2 regions of the Mycolicibacterium phlei genome follow, and region 1 is predicted to be linked to the other one. Evidence: riboswitches for the same ligand, from Rfam matches in the RefSeq annotation. Region 1 holds a riboswitch; the other holds the start of a gene.

What was found. Region 1 has a riboswitch for S-adenosylmethionine ahead of MPHLCCUG_RS26620 (hypothetical protein). Riboswitches for the same ligand answer to the same signal wherever they lie in the genome.
Region 2: it holds a riboswitch for S-adenosylmethionine, as region 1 does, so the genes downstream of both, MPHLCCUG_RS07280 (bifunctional o-acetylhomoserine/o-acetylserine sulfhydrylase) here and MPHLCCUG_RS26620 (hypothetical protein) in region 1, are expected to answer to the same signal.

Annotation. Positions count from the first base shown of each region.
Region 1 covers NZ_CP014475.1:1,128,122-1,135,381, reverse strand. The annotation lists gene MPHLCCUG_RS05410 (NUDIX hydrolase) at 1-457, opposite strand, end outside; gene MPHLCCUG_RS05405 (ADP-ribosylglycohydrolase family protein) at 533-1,963, shown strand; gene MPHLCCUG_RS05400 (metallophosphoesterase) at 1,977-2,963, shown strand; SAM riboswitch class IV at 3,025-3,136, shown strand; gene MPHLCCUG_RS26620 (hypothetical protein) at 3,502-3,759, shown strand; partial or broken gene MPHLCCUG_RS26615 (helix-turn-helix domain-containing protein) at 3,836-3,979, shown strand; gene MPHLCCUG_RS26610 (cupin domain-containing protein) at 4,087-4,398, shown strand; gene MPHLCCUG_RS05385 (TetR/AcrR family transcriptional regulator) at 4,395-5,048, opposite strand; gene MPHLCCUG_RS05380 (glutamine synthetase family protein) at 5,369-6,823, shown strand; gene MPHLCCUG_RS05375 (alpha/beta fold hydrolase) at 6,827-7,260, shown strand, end outside.
Region 2 covers NZ_CP014475.1:1,525,620-1,532,879, reverse strand. The annotation lists gene MPHLCCUG_RS07285 (NADP-dependent isocitrate dehydrogenase) at 1-863, opposite strand, end outside; SAM riboswitch class IV at 1,055-1,175, shown strand; gene MPHLCCUG_RS07280 (bifunctional o-acetylhomoserine/o-acetylserine sulfhydrylase) at 1,295-2,647, shown strand; gene metX (homoserine O-acetyltransferase MetX) at 2,647-3,780, shown strand; gene MPHLCCUG_RS07270 (class I SAM-dependent methyltransferase) at 3,777-4,508, shown strand; gene MPHLCCUG_RS07265 (DUF3017 domain-containing protein) at 4,515-4,808, opposite strand; gene MPHLCCUG_RS07260 (bifunctional methylenetetrahydrofolate dehydrogenase/methenyltetrahydrofolate cyclohydrolase) at 4,805-5,662, opposite strand; gene MPHLCCUG_RS07255 (NADH:flavin oxidoreductase) at 5,690-6,913, shown strand; gene MPHLCCUG_RS07250 (hypothetical protein) at 6,880-7,260, opposite strand, start outside.

The DNA of each region.
Region 1 (7,260 bases):
GTTTTTCGCGATAGTGCGCCCGCACGTCGCTGACGGCCAACTCGATGATGTCGGCGTGGTCGTAGGGCAGCCGTCCGGGTGCGTCCACCGGCATGAGCCTGGTGGTCTCGGCGAAACGGTCGGCAAGCCGGTCCAGCCGGACCACCTGTACGTGCGCCACCGACAGCACCCACCCGCGATCGTCGCGCGCCGGGTCGTCGAACACCCGGAGCTGACGCGGCGACAGGCCGCGCACGTTGGCCTTCTCGCGCAGTGACCGGTCGACCGCCTGGGCGAGGGTCTCCCCCGGATGCAGGAAGGTGCCGGGCAGCGCCCACCCGGCAGTCTTCAGCCGACGTACCTCCAGCACGGCCAGACCGAGTTCCGGCTCGAGCGTGAGGACTGCGGTGTCGACGGCGACCGACGGCCGCGGATAGTCGGTCAACTTCCGCCCGCTGGAGTCCCGGTACTCGTTCATCTTGGCGCTCAGCGTACCCCTCAATTGACATTTTGCGCACTTTTGCGCAAAATAGATGTCGAAGGGGGTAATGACATGGGTTCATTCGATGACCGCGTTGAAGGTGTACTGCTGGGAACGGCCGCAGGGGATGCGCTGGGTGCGCCGTACGAGTTCCAGCCGCCGCGGGGACCAGAGCTCGACGTGGCGATGGTCGGCGGCGGGCTGTGGGGTCCCGGCGAGTGGACCGATGACACGGCGATGGCCGTCGCGATCGCCGAGGTCGCGGCGACGGGCGCGGATCTGCGCGACGAGCCGGCGCAGGACGCGATCGTGAGGCGCTGGCTGGAGTGGTCGCATAACGCCAAAGATGTTGGTATCCAGACGCGATCGGTTCTGCGGTCGGCGTCACGCGGGCAGGAGATCACGGCGAGGCGCGCTCGACGCGCCTCCGAGGAGCTGCATCGTCAGACCGGTCGCACGGCGGGCAACGGGTCGTTGATGCGCACGGCTCCGGTGGCGCTGGCCTATCTCAATGACGAGCACGCCCTGGTCGAGGCCGCGCGCGCGATCAGCGAGCTGACCCACTACGACGAGGACGCCGGTGACGCCTGCGTGTTGTGGAGCTGCGCAATTCGGCACGCCGTGCGCACCGGTGAGCTCGACGTGCGCGTGGGACTGCCGCACCTGGCCGCGGATCGGCGTGACCTGTGGTCGCAGCGCCTGGCCGCCGCGGAGGCAGCGACACCCGCGTCGTTCCCGAACAACGGCTGGGTGGTGGCGGCGCTGCAGGCGGCGTGGTCGGCGGTCTCGACGACGCCGGTACCGGTCGACGATCCCGACGCCGGGGTGTTCCGCGCGGACCACCTGCGGCTGGCGCTGGATGCCGCGGTGCGGTGCGGACGCGACACGGACACGGTCGCGGCGATCGCCGGTGGCCTGCTGGGCGCGGCCTACGGGGCGTCGGCGGTGCCGGCCGAGTGGCGGCGGCTGCTGCACGGTTGGCCGGGGACCACGGGGCGCGATCTGGTGGCGTTGGGGTCGGCGATCAAGCGCGGCGGGAAGCCCGATCTGTTCGACTTCTCCTATCCGGGTTCGGATGTCGACCTCTGCGCGCGCCACCCGCACGACGAGGGTGTGGTGCTCGGCGGGATCGGGGTGCTGCGCAGGCTGCCGCCCGACGTCGACGCGGTGGTGTCGCTGTGCCGGGTGGCCGACGACGACGTGCGTCGCGACATCCCCCACATCGAGGTGCGGCTGATCGACCGGGCGGAACCTGACGAGAATCCGCACCTGGACTTCGTGCTGCTGGACACGGTGCGGCTGATCGAGCAGCTGCGCAGTGAGGGGCGCACGGTGCTGGTGCACTGTGTGGCCGCGTACAGCAGGACACCGACGGTTGGAGCGCTGTACGGGGCGCGGGCCCGCGGCATCGACATCGATCAGGCGTTGCGCGACGTGGTGGCGGCGCTGCCGGGCGCGCACCCGAACCGGGCATTCCGAGAGGCGCTGCGGCGCATTGCATGAAAGGGGGAGGTATATGCAATCCGGGTATGACGTGATCGGTGACGTGCACGGCTGCGCGACCCAACTGGAGGAGTTGCTGCACACGCTCGGCTATGCGGAGGGCCGGTCCGGGGGTTACCGGCATCCGCATCGGCAGGCGCTCTTCGTTGGCGATCTCATCGACCGCGGCGACGAGCAGCTGCGGGTGCTCGAGATCGTCAAGGCGATGGTCGACGCCGGCAGCGCCCGGATCGTCATGGGCAATCACGAGTTCAACGCGCTGGCGTACCACACGGAGTGGCCCGTCGGCAGCGGGAAGTTCCTTCGGCCACATGACGATCCCGACGATCCGTGGTCGGAGAAGAACACCAGGCAGCACGCGGCGTTCCTCGAGCAGGTCAAGGGTGAGGATCGACGGCAGTGCCTGGAGTGGTTCGCGACGATCCCGCTGTGGCTGGATCTGGGCGAGCTGCGGGTGGTGCATGCGTGCTGGCATGACGACTCGATCGAGCTGCTCGAGGAGCACTGCGGCTCAGCCGCTCCGTTCACGGAGTTGGGGCACCTGGTGGCGGCGGCTCCCGAGGGCGGCTATCTGCACGACGCGGTCGCGACGCTGCTGAAGGGACCGGAGATCAGCCTCGTCGCCCATGGGCAGCCGGAGTACCACGACAAGGACGGTATCCCGAGGGACAACGCCCGGGTGCGGTGGTGGAACGGCGAGGCGCGCACGCTGCGCGATATCGCCGAAATGGGCGGAGGGTTACGGACTTCCGACGGCGAACCCTATCCCCCGCTGCCTGAGGTCGAGCTCAGCGGTGCTGAGCGGTCGTATGTCTACACCGCGGAGGTTCCGGTGTTCTACGGGCACTACTGGCGGCAGGGTTCACCGGAGCACCGGCATGACTGGACCGACTACACCGCGTGCGTGGACTTCAGCGCCGTCAAGGGCGGAAAGCTCACGGCGTATCGGTGGTCCGGTGAAGCCAAGATCGATCCCGGGAACTATGTGACGACTGGTTGATGTTGGCTGGCATCAGCTGCGCGAGTGGCGATGTCGGTCTCGCTTCCTAGAATTGATGACAGCTCACGAGTGGACGACTGTTCGGGTACCTGGCCCGTCGTCCCGGCAACCGCGCGACCACCGCACGGTGCCCCAGGGGAAGAGCGGGCACGCGAAGCGTGCAAGAGGTGGACGTCCGGGGGTGGCGTCACCAGAAGGGCGCACGATGACAGATGACGAGATCACTCCGGCCGATGCCGCTCTGCGCGAACGGCTTCACGAATTCCACGTGCACATTCCGTGCGGCGGTATCCGTGGGCCGGTGCCGGGCGGCACTTGCGGGCCGCGGCTGTGGCAGTCGTGCCGGTGCGAGGACAATCCGGTGCGTTGGCCGATGGCAGACGTGTCGCGGGAGGCGGACCTGTGCACAGTCTGCCTCCGAGGCACCGCAGGTGGTGTCTCACGGTGGTCGTGGCTGGCGTGCGAGAACTGCCGGGAGGTCAACTCGGCGGTCAGCCGGAAGTGGGGCGTGTCGTTCCCGCTCGGGAGGCACAGCCTGATGAACCGGGCCGGAGTACGGGGCGGCGCGTCGGCAGCCGAGCGCGCCAAGCAGCTGCAGAGGCTGAGCGGATCCATCGGCGGGCAGATGCACCTGTGGGAGTGGCGCCACGAGGAGTACCGCCGACTGGCGTCGCGGTTCGACCCGCAGGCGGACGTTCCGCTGCGGGTGTGGCAGCAGGAGTACCCGCCGAGCCTGGACGCGTCGTGGGATGCGTTCCAGCGGATGCTGGGGGCGGATGTTCCGCTGCGGGGGTGAATGATGATCCGAAACCGATTGAGTACAAGAGAATCTCCCGCCCGCGGCCGGCCCCGGCACACCCTAGAATGCCGCCATGGGGCAAGGGCCGACGGCGACGCTCGGCGAGCGACTGCGCGACCTGCGCTGTCAACGCGGGCTGAGCATCCGCAAGCTCGCCGCTGACGTCGGCTGCTCCCCCAGCCACATCTCGCAGTTCGAACGAGGGATCTCCGAACCCTCGATCGGGCTGCTCACCACGCTGGCGGCAGCACTCGACGTGCCGATGGACACGTTGTTCCCCGCACCGAGGGGGCCGGCACAGCAGGCGCGGACAACAAGGCCCGGGTGCGGCGCGCCCATCATCGACCCGAGCGCGCGGTCGGCCCCGGGGTCCGGGCACAGCAGCTGCTGCCGGCGGATGACGACGCCGTCGGCTTCTGCGAATACGTCTACGAGCCGGGCGCCGACGCATCCGCTGAGACGGCGGGCCCACAGTACGGCGTGGTCACCGAGGGCACGATCGACATCGAGCTCGACGACGAGGTGGTCACGCTGCGCGAGGGCGACTCAATCACGTTCGACGCCACCGTCCCCCACCGGTTCCGGAATCGCTCGCTCGCCCCCGCCCGGATGATCTGGTTCTCGACCGCCCGCTAGCCCTCCTGCCCCTGACGCAGGTACTCCTGCCAGTCCATCCCGAGTTCCAGGGCGGCGGCCATCCGCACCAGCCGGATGACATAGGCGCGCGGGAATCCCGCTCGGCTGCTGACCATCCGCAGGCCGAGACCGTTGATCATGGCCGAGAGCCGGTCCGCGGTCGCTGTGGGGTCGGCGCACCGCACCACCTCGGACTCGACGCCTTCCTCGAGCAGTTCGCGTACGGTGTCGGCCCAGCCGGTGTCGAACCGCTCGGAGATGAGCGCGATCTCGTCGTGGCGCAGACCCGACACCCACATCTCCACCCACAAGCGCCAGTTCCAGTCGTCGCTGGAGATCGGCAGCGCCAACCGGATCAGCCGGTCCAGCCTCTGCACGACGGTGCCGGTGTCACGCACGATCTGGCGGGCACGCTCGACGTCGTCCTCGGCGGTAGTGCGCAGCATCTCGACGAGCAGCGCCTCCCGGGAGGGGAAGTGGTAGTGGGCCAGGCCCTGGCTGCCGCCGGCCTCGGCGACGATGTCGGCGATGCGGGCACGCTCCAGCCCGTGTCGCAGCACGACCTTGCGGGCCGCTTCGAGCAGTTGTGCCCGACGGGCGGCGGCACGCTGCGCCCGCGACGACGCGCGGTCATCCGGGTCAGCACTCACTGAATGGCTGTTCAGAGTCTGCCTCCCATCCCGTTGCCTGTCGCGAGGACATATCCCGCATATCCGCAGCCAGGACGGCTTATTCTCGACCAAATAAGCTTCACTGAATAGCTGTTCAGAAAATCCGTTTGTAAATTCTTGTTACGTGGCGCCGACAACCGCCACGACGTCCGGTATTCCTCAAAACAGCTGCTGTACAGCAGATACCCACAGCAGCGACCGTGGACGGCGCAGCGCAGCGCAGCAGCACCACTGACACAGATGTTCATTTTCAGTGAACATCGGCGGCGTCCCGGGTCGCGCGACCGAGAGGAACCACCATGACCGTCACCGACGCATCCCCTGTCACCGAGAAAACGCTCTACCCGCGGACATTGGCTGACGCCGTTCCCGACGACGCCAAGATCGCCGAAGTGCGGGCCCGGCTGGAAAGCGCCGGCGTGAAATACGTGCTGTCGTGCTGGATCGATCTGTTCGGTATCCCGAAGACCAAGCCGGTGCCGATGAGCGACTTCGAGGCGTTGTGCAAGGGCAAGGGCCCGCAGTTCGCGGTGCACTCGGTGTCGTTCGTGCCGGAGCTGACCGCCGCGGACTCCGATCAGATCCCGGTGCCCGACCTGGACGCGGTGTACATCTGCCCCTGGGACACCAGCATGGCGATCATCTTCGCCGACCTGTTCTGGGAGGACAAGCCGTACAACGTCTGTCCACGCCTGGCGCTCAAGCGCACGATTGCCGAAGCGGCACAGAAGGGTTACGTCGGCTACGCCGGCATAGAGCCGGAGTTCATCGTCATGCGCTACGACGAGAACGGCCAGCCCGTCAAGGCATTCGACGACGACCCCCGCCAGGTCGGCGGGCTGCGGCCGCGCCGGCAGGCGTTCGGCTACGACGTCGAGTTCTCGCTGGACTCCATGTCCTTCCTCAAGGAGATGATGGACATGCTCGAGGGCCTGGACTGGGGACTGCACGACGTGGTCGCCGAGGGGGCGTACTCGCAGTTCGAACTGGACTTCCACTACACCAACCTGCTGGAGATGGCCGACCGGCTGGTGTTCCTGCGGCTGGCGGCTAAGGAGGTCGCCAAGAAGCACGGCATGTTCGTCACATTCATGCCGAAACCGACGACGGGCGACTGGCGCTCGGGCGCACACATCAACTTCTCGCTGCGCTCGCTGGACGCACCGGAGGCGAACCTGTTCGAGTCGCCCGCCGGCGGGTGGAGCGACGAGGCGCGGTACGCGGTGGGTGGACTGCTGTCGCACTCGGAGGCGCTGACGGCGATCACGTGCCCAACGGTCAACTCCTACAACGGACTTGTGCCGCGGGTCGGCGGGTTCGAGGGCGGTACGGTGACGTGGGCGCCGACGAACATCACCTACGGGCACAACAACCGGGCCGCGCAGTTCCGGCTGCCGCAGAGCCGCTACTGCATCGAGAACCGCGCCGCCGACATGTGCATGAACGTATATCTAGCGCTGGCGTGCACGCTGGCCGCCAGTGTCGAGGGTGTCACGCAGCAGATCGATCCGGGCCCGCCGACCGACCGGGACCTGTACTCGATGACGCCGGAGGAAGCTGAGGAGCTGGGGATCCGGCGGCTGCCGCGCAACCTGCTGGAGGCGGTCGGGCATCTGAAGACGGACACGCTGGTCGGCGAGGTGCTGGGACCGACGATGCTCAACTCGTACCTTGCGTACAAGCTCGACGAGTGGGAGCGTTACCACCAGGCCGTCACCGACTGGGAGGTGGCCGAATACCTTCGGCTGTACTAGAAGATGAGCGACTGCGCGTACTTCGAGCTGGGCGATGTCGAGCTGCAATCGGGTGAGACGCTGCGCGACGCCCGGCTGGCGTACAAGACGTACGGGCAGCTGAACGCGGCAGGCGACAATGTCGTCGTCCTGCCCACGTTCTACACCGGTACGCACGTGCGCAACGAGGGGTTCTTCGGGCCGGGGCGCGCGATCGACCCGGCACAGCATTTCGTGGTGTCGGTCAACATGTTCGGCAACGGGGTGTCGACGTCGCCGAGCAACGCGGACCCGGAGCAACGGGGCCGACGGTTCCCGCACGTGACGCTGTACGACAACGTGCGCTGCCAGCACCGGCTGCTGTTCGAGGGGCTGGGGGTGCGGCGGATCGCGTTGGTGGCCGGCTGGTCGATGGCGGGCTGCCAGACCTATCACTGGGGTGCGATGTATCCGGACGT
Region 2 (7,260 bases), 400 kb from region 1:
AACAGCTTGCCGTGCTTCTCGAAGGCGTCCTTGTAGAAGACCTTGACGGCGTGGCCGAACACGATCGGGTGGCTGACCTTCATCATGGTCGCCTTGACGTGCAGCGAGAACATCACGCCGGTCTTGTAGGCGTCCTCGATCTGTTCCTCGTAGAACTTGATGAGCGCCTTCTTGCTCATGTACATCGAGTCGATGATGTCGCCGTTGTCGAGCTTGACTTCCGGCTTGAGCACGATGGTTTCGCCGCTCTTGGTCTCCAGCACCATCTTGACCCGGCGGTCGCGGTCCAGCGTCATCGACTTCTCGCCGTGGTAGAAGTCGCCGGTCTTCATGGTGGCGACGTGGGTGCGCGACGCCTGCGACCACTCCCCCATGCTGTGCGGATGCTTGCGGGCGTACTCCTTGACCGCCTTCGGCGCGCGCCGGTCCGAGTTGCCCTGGCGCAGAACGGGGTTCACGGCGCTGCCGAGAACCTTGGCGTAGCGCTCCTTGATTGCCTTCTCTTCGTCGGTCTTCGGGTCGCCCGGGTAGTCGGGCAGGTCGTAGCCCTTGGCCTTGAGCTCCTTGATCGCGGCCACCAGCTGCGGCACCGAGGCGCTGATGTTGGGCAGCTTGATGATGTTGGTGTCGGGCTTCTCGGTCAGCTCGCCGAGGCGGGCCAGGTTGTCGGGAACCCGCTGCTCCTCGGTCAGCCGGTCGGAGAACTCGGCGAGGATGCGCGCGGCCACCGAGATGTCGCTGGTCTCGACGTTGATGCCGGCCGGCTCGGTGAAGGTGCGGATGATCGGCAGGAACGCATACGTCGCCAGCAGCGGCGCCTCGTCGGTGAGTGTGTAGATGATGGTCGGCTGCTCGGCTGTCATGCGGTTGCTCTCCCGGCGTCTTGTTTCGCGTTGTGTGTCTGTCGTCGCCTCCCAGTATCGCCCCGCACCCCGGATCGTGTGTGACCCAGGGTGGCCACGGCACACCGGAGTGATCTGGCTACCGACCGGTAACTTTCCCGCGCCGACAGCGCGCTGGCACGCCCCATTCGGTGTGCGCTAGTCTTCGTATCGGTCATGAGTGCCAGCGACAAGCCCCGGCTTGCTGGTCGGCAACCCTCCAACCGCGGTGGGGTGCCCCGGGTGATGACCAGGTTGTGTGACCGTTAGCACGGTCACCGGCAAGCGCGGGTCCGTTGTGACGGGCCCCCAGAGAAGACAGGTGGAGGTCCGGCGTGCGCAGTTGCCGCTAATCGCGTGACAGAACTGAGTACTGGACCAGGCCTGCCAGGCCCCTCACAACAGGAGATTCGATGACCACCGAGCACGACGCTGTCGACCCGAGCACCTGGGCGTTCGAGACCAAGCAGGTCCACGCCGGGCAGACCCCGGACATCGCGACCAACGCACGGGCGCTGCCGATCTACCAGACCACGTCGTACACGTTCAACAGCACCGAACACGCCGCCGCGCTGTTCGGTCTGGCCGAGCCGGGCAACATCTACACCCGGATCATGAACCCGACGCAGGACGTCGTCGAGCAGCGCATCGCCGCGCTCGAGGGCGGCGTGGCCGCGCTTCTGCTGGCCTCCGGGCAGGCCGCCGAGACGTTCGCCATCCTCAACCTGGCCAACTCCGGCGACCACATCGTGTCCAGCCCGCGGCTGTACGGCGGCACCTACAACCTGTTCCACTACACGCTGGCCAAGCTCGGCATCGAGGTCACCTTCGTGGAGAACCCCGACGACCTGGACTCGTGGCAGGCGGCGGTGCGACCGAACACCAAGGCGTTCTTCGGCGAGACGATCTCCAACCCGAAGATCGACATCCTCGACATCCCGAACGTCGCCGAGGTCGCGCACCGCAACGGGGTGCCGCTGATCGTCGACAACACCGTCGCGACGCCGTACCTGATCCAGCCGCTGAGCCACGGCGCCGACATCGTCGTGCACTCGGCGACGAAGTACCTCGGCGGGCACGGCTCGGCGATCGCCGGTGTGGTGGTCGACGGCGGCACGTTCGACTGGACCAACGGCAAGTTCCCCGGCTTCACCGAGCCCGACCCGAGCTACCACGGTGTGGTGTTCGCCGACCTGGGCGCCCCGGCCTACGCGCTCAAGGCGCGGGTGCAGCTGCTGCGCGACCTGGGCTCGTCGGCCTCACCGTTCAACGCGTTCCTGATCGCCCAGGGCCTGGAGACGCTGAGCCTGCGCATCGAGCGCCACGTCGCCAACGCGCAGAAGGTCGCCGAGTATCTGGAGGCCCACCCCGACGTGCTGTCGGTGAACTACGCGGGTCTGCCCTCGTCGCCGTGGCATGAGCTCGGAAAGAAGCTGGCGCCCAAGGGAACCGGCGCGGTGCTGTCGTTCGAGCTGGCCGGCGGCGTCGACGCGGGCAAGGCGTTCGTCAACGCGCTGAAGCTGCACAGCCATGTCGCCAACATCGGCGACGTGCGCTCGCTGGTGATCCACCCGGCCTCGACCACGCACGCCCAGCTGACCCCCGAGGAGCAGCTGGCCACCGGTGTCACGCCCGGGCTGGTGCGGCTGGCGGTCGGCATCGAGGGCATCGACGACATCCTGGCCGACCTGGATCGGGGATTCGCGGCGGCCAAGCCGTTCAGCTCGTCGCAGTCCGCCGATCCGAATACCACGGCGGCGTTCTGATGACGCTGTCCGAAATCGATCCCGAGGTGCTTGTGCGCAGCCTGCCCGCCGAAGGCGAGATCGGCATCGTCGACATCGGTTCGCTGACCCTGGAGAACGGTGCCGTCCTCGACGACGTGCAGATCGCCGTGCAGCGCTGGGGCGAGCTCTCGCCGACGCGCGACAACGTGGTGATGGTGCTGCACGCGCTCACCGGCGACTCGCACATCACCGGCCCGGCCGGTCCCGACCACCCGACCCCGGGCTGGTGGGACGGTGTCGCCGGGCCCGGCGCACCGATCGACACCAACCGCTGGTGCGCGGTGGCGACCAACGTGCTGGGCGGCTGCCGCGGGTCGACGGGCCCGAGCTCGCCGCACCCCGACGGCGGGGCGTGGGGCTCGCGGTTCCCGGTCATCTCGATCCGCGACCAGGTGGCCGCCGACCTGGCCGCGCTGGAGCGGCTCGGCATCACCGAGGTCGCCGCGGTCGTGGGCGGTTCGATGGGCGGCGCCCGCGCACTGGAGTGGATCATCGGCCACCCGGACCGGGTGCGTTCGGCGCTAGTGCTGGCCGTCGGCGCCCGCGCCACCGCCGATCAGATCGGCACGCAGAGCTCGCAGATCGCCGCGATCAAGGCCGACCCGAACTGGTGCGGCGGCGACTACCACGGCACCGGCCGGTTTCCCGACCAGGGCCTGCAGATCGCCCGCCAGTTCGCGCACCTGACCTACCGCGGTGAGCTGGAGCTCGACACCCGCTTCGGCAACGACGCGCAGGAGGGTGAGAACCCGGCGACCGGCGGCCGCTACGCGGTGCAGAGCTACCTGGAGCATCAGGGCCGAAAGCTGGTGTCGCGCTTCGACGCCGGCACGTACGTGGCGCTCACCGACGCGCTGTCCAGCCACGACGTGGGTCGCGGCCGCGGCGGCATCGAGGCCGCGCTGCGCAGCTGCCCGGTGCCGGTGGTGGTCGGCGGCATCACGTCCGACCGGCTCTACCCGCTGCGGCTGCAGCAGGAGCTGGCCGAGCTGCTGCCCGGCTGCGACGGGCTCAACGTGATTGAATCGATCTACGGCCACGACGGTTTCCTCGTCGAGACCGACGCCGTGTACAAGCTGATCCGACAGACCCTGGAGCTGGCCGAACGGTGACCCGGCCCGATAAGCAACGCTCGCTGTCCTTCGGCGCGGAAGCCGCGGCCTACGAGCGGGGCAGGCCGTCATACCCGCCGGAGGCCATCGACTGGATGCTGCCGCCCGACGCCCGCAAGGTGCTCGACCTCGGCGCGGGCACCGGCAAGCTGACCACCCGTCTGGTGCAGCGCGGGCTCGACGTGGTCGCCGTCGACCCGATCCCGGAAATGCTTGAGCTGCTGCGCAACTCGCTGCCGGACACCCCCGCGCTGCTGGGCACCGCCGAGGAGATCCCGCTGCCCGACAACAGCGTCGACGCGGTGCTGGTGGCGCAGGCGTGGCACTGGTTCGACCCCGAGCTCGCCGTCAAGGAGGTGGCCCGGGTGCTGCGGCCGGGCGGCCGGCTCGGGCTGGTGTGGAACGCGCGCGACGAGCGGATGGGCTGGGTGCGCGACCTGGGCCGCATCATCGGTTCCGAGGACGCGCACTTCCACGAGAAGACCACGCTGCCCGACGTGTTCACCGACGTCGAGCGGTACCGGGTGGAGTGGACGAGTTACCTGACGCCGCAGGCGCTCATCGACCTGGTCGCCTCGCGCAGCTACTGCATCACCTCTCCCGAGCAGGTGCGCACCCGCACCCTGGACCGGGTGCGTGAGCTGCTGGCCACCCATCCCGCGCTGGCCAACTCCGCGGGCCTGGCGCTGCCGTACATCACGGTGTGCATCCGCGCGACCCTGGCCTGACCGCGGCTAGCTCGTGCCCAGCGGGTCGATCGTCCAGGCGATGTAGAGCATCGCGGCGCTGACCGTGGCGGTGGTGGCGACGTCGATGAGCCGGGTCCGCACCGCGAGCAGCCCGGCGCGGTCGTCGGGAAGCAGCAGCCGCAGGCCCCCCGCGACACCGACGCCGATCGCCAGCACCAGCGCGCCGCGGCGCCAGTAGCCGGCGATCACCAGGACGAACGCGGCCACCACGAACAGACCGACCAGCCAGAACGGCCACTGCCCGGCGAAGACCTTGCGCGCGAACTCCTTTGCGGTCACCGTCCGGCGAGGGCCTCCGCGCGTTCGACGACGTTGGTCAGCAGGAACGCCCGGGTCAGCGGGCCCACCCCGCCCGGGTTGGGCGACACGTGACCGGCCACCTCCCACACGTCGGGGTGCACATCGCCGACCAGCTTGCCGGCGTCGTCGCGGCTGACACCCACGTCGACCACCGCCGCGCCCGGCTTGACCATGTCCGCGGTGACCATGTGCGGCACCCCCGCCGCGGCGACGATGATGTCGGCCTGCCGCGCCAGCTCGGCGAGGTTACGGGTTCCGGTGTGGCACAACGTGACCGTGGCGTTCTCCGAGCGACGGGTCAGCAGCAGCCCGAGCGGGCGGCCGACGGTCACCCCGCGGCCGATCACCACCACGTGCGCACCGGCGATCGGCACCTCGTAGCGCCGCAGCAGGTGCACGATCCCGCGCGGGGTGCACGGCAGCGGGGCGGGCTCGTTGAGCACCAGCCGGCCCAGGTTGGTCGGGTGCAGCCCGTCGGCGTCCTTGCCCGGGTCGATACGCTCCAGCGCCGCGTTCTCGTTCAGGTGCTTCGGCAGCGGCAGCTGCACGATGTACCCGGTGCATTCCGGGTTGGCGTTGAGCTCGTCGATGGTCTCCTCGAGCTGCGCCTGGGTGATGTCGGCGGGCAGGTCGCGGCGGATCGAGTTGATGCCGACCTTCGCGCAGTCGGCGTGCTTACCGCGCACGTAGGCGTGTGAGCCCGGGTCGTCGCCGACCAGCACCGTGCCCAGCCCGGGGGTCTGGCCGGCCGCGGTCAGTGCCGCGACCCGGCTCTTGAGGTCGACGAAGATCTCGTCGCGCGTGGCCTTGCCGTCCAGTGTCATCGCACCCACGGATGACAGTCTGGCATGCTCCCATCTATGAACACTCAGCCCAATGTGTTCACCCCGGCCAAACTCGGCCCGGTGACGCTGCGCAACCGGATCATCAAGGCGGCGACGTTCGAGGCGGCCACGCCCGACGCGCTCGTCACCGACGAGCTGATCAACTACCACCGGCTGCCCGCGGCCGGGGGCGTCGGCATGACGACGGTCGCGTACTGCGCCGTCATGCCCGGCGGCCGCACCGACGGCTGGCAGATCTGGATGCGCCCGGAGGCGGTGCCGGGCCTCAAGCGGCTGACCGAGGCGATCCACGCCGAGGGCGCGGCAATCAGCGCGCAGATCGGCCACGCCGGCCCGGTCGCCAACGCCCGCACCAACAAGGCCCCCGCGCTGGCGCCCATCCGGTTCTTCAACCCGCTGTCGATGAAGTTCGCGCGCAAGGCCACCAAGGAGGACATCCGCGAGGTCACCGAGGCGCACGCCAACGCCGCCCGGCTGGCCATCGAGTCCGGCTTCGACGCCGTCGAGATCCACCTCGGCCACAACTACCTGGCCAGCTCGTTTTTGTCGCCGCTGTTGAACCGTCGCACCGACGAGTTCGGCGGCTCGCTGGAGAACCGCGCCAAGGTGGCCCGCGGCGTGGTGCGCGCGGTGCGCCAGGCGGTGGAGAAGGAGGGCAACCCGATCGCGGTCACCGCCAAGCTCACCATGACCGACGGGGTGCGCGGCGGCATCAGCATCGAGGAGTCGCTGCAGACCGCGAAGTGGCTCGAGGAGGACGGCTGCCTCGACGCCATCGAGTTGACCGCGGGCAGCTCGCTGGTCAACCCGATGTACCTGTTCCACGGCGACGCCCCGATCAAGGAGTTCGCCGGCGCCTTCAAGCCGCCGCTGCGGTGGGGCATCCGGATGACCGGCAAGAAGTTCCTGCGCGAGTACCCCTACCGCGAGGCGTTCCTACTGCGCCATGCCCGGGAGTTCCGCAAGGAGCTGAAGATGCCGCTGATCCTGCTCGGCGGCATCACCAACCGCGAGACCATGGACACCGCGATGGCCGAGGGCTTCGAGTTCGTCGCGATGGGCCGTGCGCTGCTGGCCGAACCCGATCTGCTCAAGCGGATTCAGGCCGACAGCTCGGTGCGCTCGATCTGCGACCACTGCAACAAGTGCATGGCCACCATCTACAGCCACACCCACTGTGTGCTGACCGGCGCACCGGACAATTATCAGCCCTCGGCGGCCAACCGCGGTTCGACGTAGGCCACCATCGGCTCGACGCGGATCACCTTGTCGTCCCCGTCCGGGTCCTTGACGATGACCCGCAGGTCTTTGGCCGAGAACCGGTACGTCGTCTCCTCGTTGGCGGCGGTGAACACCCCGTCGCCGACGGCCTTGGCGGGCGCGGTGAGCAGCGCGTCGTCGCGGATCCGCACGCCGCGGTACTCGTAGGCGCCGTCCTCCACGCAGATCGCGACCAGGGACCGCTGGGTGCGCCCGAATGCCACGGCCACCGAGGGCGACTCACACCGCGCCTCGGTGCCGACGAACCCGCGGTCGTCGGTGGACAGTTCGGTCTGGGCGTCAATCATCGGGGCCAGCAGCGCCGC